3 regions of the Sulfurospirillum sp. 1612 genome follow, and region 1 is predicted to be linked to each of the others. Evidence: riboswitches for the same ligand, from Rfam matches in the RefSeq annotation. Region 1 holds a riboswitch; each other region holds the start of a gene.
What was found. Region 1 has a riboswitch for thiamine pyrophosphate ahead of thiD (bifunctional hydroxymethylpyrimidine kinase/phosphomethylpyrimidine kinase). Riboswitches for the same ligand answer to the same signal wherever they lie in the genome.

Region 1 (3,283 bases):
AAAAGATTGCCGGTCAAAGAGCTCAAAATCGATCAAACTTTTGTTTGTGATATGCTAGAAGATACCGATAATTTTGTGATTTTAAATGGTATCTTGGGACTTGCTAAAGCGTTTCACAAGGAGATTATTGCTGAGGGCGTTGAGAGTATTGAGCATGGTGTCATGCTGTTGCGTATGGGATGTGACAGAGCACAAGGCTATATCATTGCCCATCCGATGCCTGCAGATGAAATCGCTCAATGGAGGGAGACATGGAAACCTGATATTCGGTGGGAAAAGAGCCATGCATTGTCTCCTGAACATATTCCCTTGATACAAGCGGCGATGGAACATCGATCTTGGATTTCAAGTATCAAAAATTATTTGAGTGTGCCACATCAACAGATGCCGGTTTTAAATCATGCTGAATGTGATTTTGGTACCTGGCTTTATAATCAAGGCATCGCACAATATCATGATAATCCACACGTGCAAAAAATCCAAGAGATTCACAATCGTATTCATGATGAGGTGCATGATATCATTCACAAATTTCACTCTCACACTTTAAAAAATATTCCAAAGAAGCTTGAGTACATTGATCAATGCAGTCGTGAATTGGATGATGCGTTAGAAGAGTTTATTGAGAGTTTGGTTTGAAAATTTATGCCAAGTGGCACCAGCATCCTATCTCATGATCATTCACCATGCCACATGCTTGCATAAAGGCATAAAGGGTCACCGAGCCGACAAATTTAAAACCGCGTTTTTTGAGATCTTTGGTCATAGCATCTGAAATTTTGGATTGGGTTAAGGCCTCTTTGGCATCATGATGATGATTGATGATGGCGCGACCTCCTACATAATTCCAAAAATAACGATCCAGTGAGCCGTATTCCTTTTTGATTTTCAAAAAACCTTTGGCATTGTCAATGATGGATTCAATCTTCGCTCTGTGTTTGATAACCTGACCGCTCTCAAGAATCCGAACGACATCTTTTTCTCCATATTGTGCTACGTTTTCCAATTCAAACCCTTCAAATGCCTCACGGTATCCTTCGCGTCGTTTGAGTATCATGAGCCAGCTAAGACCCGCACTTTGGGTTTCCAGACAAAAGAGTTCAAAAAGCGCACGATCATCATGAAGCGGTTTGCCCCACTCTTTATCATGATACTCCACATAAAGAGGCTCATTAAGCTTGACCCAGCTACAGCGTTGTTGGTGCATCAGATTCCTTTCTTTTGGAAAAATATAAATAATCTATCATGATAACATAAGAGCGTTGAGAATGATAGGCTTGAAAATAAGTAGAAATCATTGTATAATCGGACACTATAAAATTAGTGCTAGGAGTGCCGGGAAAACCGGCTGAGATAAAGAATAGTGATTCTTTGACCCTTTCACCTGATCTGGGTAATGCCAGCGTAGGAAAGCCAAATTGACACACCATACTTTCACCATCTCTTTTCTCTCTTTTCACTAATCTTTTACTATAAGGAAGATTATGAAACATTGTCTAACCATCGCAGGTTCCGATAGTAGCGGAGGCGCGGGAATTCAAGCGGATTTAAAAACATTTAGTGCGCACGGTACCTTTGGGATGAGTGTGATTACTGCGGTGACCGCTCAAAATACCCAAGGGGTCTTTGATGTGCAAGATATCTCCCCCTCTACTATTGCCAAACAGATTGAAGCCATTTTTGATGATATTCGCGTCGATGGTCTCAAAATCGGTATGGTCTCCCGTCCCGAGACGATTGAGGTAATCGCCACAACACTTCAAAAATACTCCCTTCCGCCACTTGTTGTGGATCCGGTCATGATTTCAAAAAGCGGATTTGACCTGCTTCAAAGTGATGCCAAAAAAGCATTGATTGAGCTGTTGGTTCCCATGGCAACCATCATCACGCCCAATATCCTCGAAGCTGAAGTGATGCTCAATCATAAAATAAAAACATTAGAAGATATGATGGATGCGGCCAAAGAGCTCCATGCTTTTGGCTCTTCTTATGTACTGATCAAAGGAGGGCATCACATCGAAGATGCTACCGATGTGTTGTTTGATGGCTCCCACGTGTTTTGTTTAACAAAAGAGCGCATTGATACGATCAATACCCATGGTACCGGATGCACGCTCTCATCTGCCATTGCAGCCAATTTGGCACAAGGGATGAATGTGCGTGATGCGGTGGATGCCGCCAAAAAATACATCACAGAAGCGATTAAACAAGGCTTTGCGATTGGTCAGGGTGTGGGACCGGTGCATCATTTTTATAATTTTTATCACAATCAGGAGTAGAATATATGAATCAAGATACGATGAGGCTAAGTGGCTTCCAACTTTTTGCGCTATGGTTTGGCGCAGCGATTTCATTGGCAGAGATATTTACCGGTGGATTTTTGGCGCCTTTGGGCTTTATCGATGGATTAAAAGCGATTTTATTGGGACATCTCATCGGTGGGATTGTGCTGATTTTAGGAGGGGTGATTGGGGCTAACAGTAAGTTGCCTGCGATGATGAGTACGCGTATTTCATTTGGAAAATATGGCTCATATCTTTTTTCACTTTTTAATGTTTTGCAACTCATCGGCTGGACGGCGGTGATGATTATCTCAGGAGGACGCGCGGCCAATGAGCTAGGAAAAAGCCTTTTTGGCTTTGATAATATCCTAAGCTGGTCTTTATTGATTGGCATTTTGATTCTTTTATGGATTCTGTTAGGGAAAGAGGGCTTTAAAAAACTCAACGTCATTGCTGTTGTGTTACTTTTTGCTTTGACCTTGCTACTTTGTTTTGTTGTTTTTAGAGAAAGTAGCGTCTTTCAAAGTGCTAATAGTGGCAAGATGAGTTTTGGCTCAGCGTTAGAACTCAGTGTCATCATGCCGCTCTCTTGGCTCCCGTTAATCGCCGATTACACCCGATTTTCACAGAAAAAAAGCACGGGACTTTTGGGGAGTTTCTTTGGGTATTTTCTGGGCAGTTCTTTGATGTATACCATCGGTTTAGCCGTGGCGATTTACTCCAAAGATGGTGATGTGACGGTGATGATGAGTGCGATGCATCTGGGATTTTTTGCCTTGTGTATTGTCCTCTTATCGACGGTCACGACCACATTTTTGGATGCCTATTCTGCGGGGGTAACCTTTTTAAATGTGTTTCCAAAGTTCAGTGAGCGAACCGTTGCTTTTGTGATGGGGTTGATTGGTTTGGTGATTGCCATCGTCGCACCGATTGAAGAGTATGAAAACTTTCTTTATGCGATTGGTTCAGTGTTTGCGCCACTTTTTGCAATCTTATTGAGC
Region 2 (3,283 bases), 540 kb from region 1:
GATTCAAGTTGAGGATTGATGGTATCAATGATATGAGCATTCCAATCAAATTGCCACAAACTAAGCGTCACCCCTACATCATGAAACCCTCGTAGAAGGGTTCGATAAAATGGATTAAAAAGCTGCTCGTCTTCGATGACCTCCAAAAGCTTCTCATGACGCTTCATGTGAAAATTTTTGGTCCAAAGATACGCGAGTGCCCGTTTGGTATCGCGCGCTTTTTTAGTGATGTCTTGCTGTTGTAAGACTTGATTTAATTGCTCATCTCTCAGACTAATCAAACGGCTCAATAAAGCCAAAGTGTTCTCCTTGGTATGGGCCAAATCACACTCATCTAAAAATTCATCAATATAAATTTTCACGGCATCATTAACATAGCCCTCTTCTTCTACTAATTTATATAAAGTTCCTAATTCTTTTTGGTTTTGACTCACAAGTTCGTATAATCGAGATAAATCTTTTGTAAATTTTTCACGCATGGTTGCTATCCTTGAAATTAATTGTATAATTATATCAAGTAAGTTATAATTAGTCCTTAGTGGTAAGAATATCCCTGATAGATTAAAATATCACAGAATGTAGAATGGATTACAAAATATGCAAAAAGATACCATCGTCAATGATTACATTATCCGAGCCATCATCGAAGCAAATCTCCAATCTGCCAAAGAAAATCACGCGACGTTCTCTTTGGTAAAATTCTCCTATACTATTGATTTGGAGGATACTTATGGGTTCAAAGATTTCATCGCTTTTATCCACAAAAATACAAATTTTAGTCCTATTTTGTATCAAGGTCATGATACGTTTTTGATTTTTCTAAAAGATACGAAGATTCTCGATGCAAAAACACTCATACGCGAACTCAACCGCAAAATCAAACAAATCTTTCGCTTTGAAATCCAGCAAGTCGGTATCACCTCAAGCGATCCGCTTGATACTTACAAAAAACTGATGGACCGCGTGGATAAATACTTTGTTATGGCAAAATTTTCTAACACAAAAAATATCTTTTACGGTACCGCAGATTTTGATTTTCACCATTCGGACAATCCGATACAAGCCTTGCAAAATATCTTTAAAAAATCCAATAAAATCACGTTGAACAATATCTACAAGGGCATTCCTATCAACGAAGATGTTGATATTAGTGGATTTAGTAATGGCATTTTACAAGTTCGTATTCCCCGCTCTATGCTTTCTTTTTACAAAAAAGAGCACTTTACATTTATCCGTCATGATCTCATCCCTGATGTGATTAAAGCAGATATTTTAACGGTGGATGATTTCAAGCTCGTCCTCATCTTAGGAAATCTCAAATATTCTTCTACATCTCCCGTGGAGCGCAAAAGTGCCCGAATTCATCCTGCACAAAAAATACATGCTATTTTGTCATGGAAAAAGAAAAAGATTTTATCTGGACACATCATAAACATTTCTGAAAATGCCACGTCACTCGAAGTACCCGAAGGTGATTTGGATGAAAAATTTGATAAAAATCTGCTGCATAAAGCACTGCACATCCAATTTCAATTTGTCAATAAAAAAAACTTTCTCTCCCTGATTGATATCACCGCTTATATTTTTAGTATCCAAGATAATATCATTGTCTTAAATCTTCTTCCAACTGCGGATGAAATCGAGAGAATCCGTCATTATATCGAGGTCCAACAGACCAAACTTCTCACCGATCTCAAAGTGGAATTAGCACAAAAAAAATCCTAACCCCACCCCTTATCATGATACTTTCAAACCCCGTTCTAAGCTCGATATAAGAGTAAAGATGCAAAAATTACAAAATTAGAATGTGCTAGGGGTGCATTTTGCTGAGAAGAGCTAAGGCTCTAACCCTTGAACCTGAATTTGGATAATACCAGCGTAGGAAAGCGACACTTTACACAAAAATGCCACCGTATCTCTCTGCAATGCCAACCTCCAAGATTCAGGAACCCAACAAACTAAGGAACATGATTATGGAGCTGACACTCAATAACCACACCATACAAACAGAACACACCAACGTGAACGATTTGATTGCTTCATTAAATCTTGAGAATCCCAACGTCGTCGTGGAGCTAAACCTTAAGATTTTAAAAAGAGTCAATTGGGAGCAAACCTTACTACATCCGGGAGATCGTGTAGAAATTATAACCTTTATGGGAGGGGGATAGATGCGGGACATACTAAAAATAGGAGACAAAGAATTCTCAAACCGATTGCTGTGCGGAACCGGAAAATTTAGAGATAAAAATGATATCAAAAAGATGCTAGCCCAAAGTGGCTCACAAATCATCACCATCGCACTCAGAAGAGTGAATCTTGATAATCCACAGGACAATATCCTCAATTATATTCCTAAAAATATCACCTTGCTTCCCAATACATCAGGAGCAAGAAATGCTGAAGAAGCGGTAAGAATCGCCAATATTGCTAGAGAATTTGGCTGTGGTAATTTTGTAAAAATCGAGATTATTCATGAGAGTAAATACTTGATGCCAGACAACGAAGAGACCATCAAAGCGACTAAAATACTCGCCAAAGATGGATTTGTCGTCTTACCTTATATCAACCCCGATTTGGTCACGTGCAAAAAACTTGAAGATGCCGGTGCGAGCACAGTCATGCCTCTGGGTGCTCCGATTGGCTCAAACCGTGGGCTAGAGACGCAGAGTCTGATTGAACTCATTATCGAAAATAGTAATCTTCCCGTCATCGTCGATGCCGGTATCGGGATGCCTTCACACGCCGCACATGCCATGGAGATGGGAGCGGATGGAGTTTTAGTCAATACCGCAATCGCCACAGCAGAAGACCCCATGATGGCAGGGCATGCATTTTCACTCGCCGTGCAAGCAGGCAGGATGGCCCATTTGGCAAAACTCGCCAAAAAAAGTAAATATGCCCAAGCCTCTTCTCCTCTGACAGGGTTTTTACACCAAGAGCGTCAATCATGAGTTTTTTAGCACAATTAAAAGCGTATGAAGAATTTGATTTTAAGGATTATTTTGACCATGTCACTGATACTATGATTTTTGAATCCATCGAGAAAAAAACGCTCGATTGGTATGATTTTTTAAATCTCCTATCCCCAAGAGCCAAACAACATTTAGAAGCTCTCGCTAGACGTGCGCATGAGGTGACGGTGCAACACTTTGGGTATACCATCAGCTTATACCTTCCCATTTACGTATCCAACTACTGCAGTAGCCATTGTCTTTATTGTGGCTTTAGCAAACAAAATCGCATCAAAAGAAACAAACTCAGCTTAGAAGAGGTTGAAATC
Region 3 (3,283 bases), 650 kb from region 1:
ATTACCCAAGGAAGTATCAAAAAGGGACAAGAGTGCTCTATTGACCCAGCCATTATTGCCCAGAATTGAAATGATGCCAAATACAACGATGAGCGTGGGTAAGACCAAAGAAGAAGAGAGGAGTGCAATCAGAAGATTTCTGCCAAAAAATGCATTTTGATGGGCTAATGACCAGGCTAACAAGGTGCCGATTATAAGCGATAAAAGTGTGGATAAAAAGGCTTGAAAAATCGTAAATTCGATAAGATGGATGATGCGGTGATTGAGAAAATTAAAGGAAAATTCTATCTGATTGGTGTGCAAAAAAAGGATATAAAAGATACTCAATGCCAACAATAAAAAACTCAAAGCTATGATGCTACCAGGAAGAATAGCGGCGCGAAATCTCCAGATATTTTTAATCACAAAACAGATCTTTATAAGGCATTGAGCCATTCATCAAGATAGTGTTTTTTATTGGTCTCTATCTCTTTGTCATCGAGTAGGAGCATGTGCGTGGGTATGTACAAAGATTCAAATCCTTTAGGCAAGCCTTGTTTGGTTTTGATGACGGGATAGGCCCAGTTGGTTGTGGGGATAATATTGGCAAAAGTCTCACTGAGGGTAAACGCCAAAAACTTTTTTGCCAACGCTTTATGCGGCGATGATTTTAGTAAGGCAGAGACTTCGATTTGCGCATAATGCCCGTTTTTAAAAGGGGCGGCTTTATAGTTTGATTTGTGCTCTTCGATGATGTGATAAGCCGGAGAGGTCGTGTAGGACAATACCATCGCCGCTTCGCCTTTTAAAAAGAGGCCATAAGCCTCAGACCAACTTTTGGTGATGGTGAGAATGTGTGGTGATAATTGCCTCCAATAATCACCCGCTTTATCACCATAGACCGCCTTAATCCAGAGCAAAAGTCCCAAGCCTGGCGTGGATGATCTTGGGTCTTCGATGATGATTTTAAAATCTTTTGGCATTTTTAAGAGGGCATCAAAAGAGTGCGGGACCTTGTGGGTTTTATGGGCATCATAGACAAAAGAAAAATAGCTATAATCAAAGGGCAAAAAGATGGTATCATGCCATGCAATCGGAAGAGAGAGTGCGGAAGTATCGATACCATGTTCCATAAAGAGATGCGTTTTTCTAGCGATATTGGCAGAACTTTTGTCCAATCCCATCAAGATATCGGCTTTGGTATTTTTGCCCTCAAGTTGGATTTTGCGCAAGGCACTAATCGCACTGGATGTGGTGACAAACTTTAAATTACAATGATACTTTTTCTCAAAAGCCGCTTTGATTTTAGGCCCAGGCCCCCAAGAAGCAGCAAAGGAAGCATAAGCATATACTACCAAAGTGGGTTTTTCGCTTTGTGCTTGAAGCAAAGTGGTGAGCAAGAGGATGCAAAAGATGTATCGCCATGATGTGGATTTGTTTTTCATAATTATTTTACCTTTTTCCTACGCCCGCATTATCGGGATCAGGTTCATTCGATTCTAAAATAGAATGTGTTGGGTTTTATCTCAGCCATTATTGTGGGCACCCCATAAACAATACTAATGACTTGAATTATACAAACTTAGATTAAATTGCAACTTAATTTTCTCTCTATCATGATATGATTTTTATGGTTGAAATGATATGATTAGAACATGAAAAATATTCCAATAAAGAGATCATGAATGAGCAGATTAATCGCACATCTGGTGCAAAAGACAACGCTATCAAAACAGCAAATAGAAAATATTTTGAAATTATTACAAGATGGGGCTACGATTCCCTTTATCGCACGCTACCGAAAAGAGATGAGTGGTGGGGCGAGTGATGAAGTGTTGCGTGAGTTTGAGACGTTGTATCTTAGCAGCAAAAGATTATTAGAAAAAAAAGAAGAAATCACCCGACTGATTCAAGAGCGCGCCACTTTGAGTGATGCGATACGAAAACGCATTGAAGCGGCGGATAATCTGAGAGTCTTAGAGGATATTTATCGCCCCTTTAAAGAGAACAAAACATCACGTGGGGGTATGGCGATTGCTAGTGGTTTAGAGCCATTGGCGCAGCAACTCCAAAGCGGAAGGCATAGTATTGCAGCACTTCGTCAGCTGGCTCAGAATTTTTTAAATGAGACCATTACCTCGATTGATGCCGCTATCAAAGGAGCCCAAGATATTTTAGCCCAACGCTATGCAGAAGATTCTAACAACCGAGAGGCGCTTCGAGCGAGTATGCTTCGCTCTGGGATTATGGAGATTAAAAAAACAAAAAACTTTCAAGAAAAGGGTCTCTTTAAAAACTTTATAGATAAAAAAGAAAAGATATCCTACATACCATCGCATCGTTATTTGGCTATCATGAGAGGAGTTCATGAAAAAGAGTTGAGTGTTAAAATATCCATTGCCCTAGAGCGGGTAGAAGCAGACATCAAAAGACACACCATCCCCCACAATGCGGCAGATTCCAAGGCGCTTCTTTTTGACGCGTATTTAGATGGTTTTAAACGATTGCTTTTTCCTTCTATTGAGCGTGAAGTTCATGCGATTTTAAAAGAGCGAGCCGATGAAGCGGCTGTCACGGTTTTTGGTAAAAATTTAGCACAGCTTCTGCTCACGCCACCGGTGACAAAGCGTGTGATATTAGGGGTGGATCCTGCCTTTGTGAGTGGCTGTAAACTGGCTGTTATCGATGAAAACGGTAATTATTTAGAACATGTGGTGATTTATCCAACCGCACCCAAAAATGATTATGAAAACTCTAAAAAAACCGTAGCAAAACTCACAGAAAAATATCATATTAGGGCGGTGGCCATTGGAAATGGAACGGCCTCAAGAGAAACGCAAGAGTTCTTTGCCAAGCTCAATCGTGATGGTATCAAACTCGACTATACGGTTGTCTCAGAAGCGGGAGCGTCAATCTATTCTGCTTCAAAATTGGCACAAGATGAATATCCTATGCTAGATGTGACGATACGAGGCGCCATCTCCATCGCCCAACGGTTGCGAGACCCGATGGCTACTTTTGTGAAAATTGATCCCAAATCATTGGGAATTGGACAATATCAACATGATGTCAATCAAAAATTATTAGAAAAAAAACTTCGTGATATCACTACCGATCTTGTCAATCGCGTAGGGGTGGATATCAACTCAGCATCCCTCTCTTTGCTCTCTTATGTCGCAGGTATTGGGCCGAGTATTGCGGCAAATATCATAAAATATCGCAATGAAAATGGTAATTTTCGTACCAAATCAGATTTACTTAAAGTCAAAGGCTTGGGGCAAAAGGCCTACGAACAAGCGGCCGG

Region 2: another riboswitch for thiamine pyrophosphate. It lies ahead of thiS (sulfur carrier protein ThiS); the one in region 1 lies ahead of thiD (bifunctional hydroxymethylpyrimidine kinase/phosphomethylpyrimidine kinase).
Region 3: another riboswitch for thiamine pyrophosphate. It lies ahead of thiB (thiamine ABC transporter substrate binding subunit); the one in region 1 lies ahead of thiD (bifunctional hydroxymethylpyrimidine kinase/phosphomethylpyrimidine kinase).

The regions. Positions count from the first base shown of each region.
Region 1 is NZ_CP140614.1:167,144-170,426, forward strand. It holds gene SFB89_RS00865 (bacteriohemerythrin) at 1-639, shown strand, start outside; gene SFB89_RS00870 (DNA-3-methyladenine glycosylase I) at 644-1,207, opposite strand; TPP riboswitch at 1,319-1,428, shown strand; gene thiD (bifunctional hydroxymethylpyrimidine kinase/phosphomethylpyrimidine kinase) at 1,485-2,279, shown strand; gene cytX (putative hydroxymethylpyrimidine transporter CytX) at 2,285-3,283, shown strand, end outside.
Region 2 is NZ_CP140614.1:2,002,699-2,005,981, forward strand. It holds gene ciaB (invasion protein CiaB) at 1-479, opposite strand, end outside; gene SFB89_RS10005 (hypothetical protein) at 598-1,725, shown strand; TPP riboswitch at 1,803-1,902, shown strand; gene thiS (sulfur carrier protein ThiS) at 1,974-2,171, shown strand; gene SFB89_RS10015 (thiazole synthase) at 2,172-2,954, shown strand; gene thiH (2-iminoacetate synthase ThiH) at 2,951-3,283, shown strand, end outside.
Region 3 is NZ_CP140614.1:1,899,930-1,903,212, reverse strand. It holds gene SFB89_RS09450 (ABC transporter permease subunit) at 1-405, opposite strand, end outside; gene thiB (thiamine ABC transporter substrate binding subunit) at 417-1,424, opposite strand; TPP riboswitch at 1,423-1,539, opposite strand; gene SFB89_RS09440 (helix-hairpin-helix domain-containing protein) at 1,665-3,283, shown strand, end outside.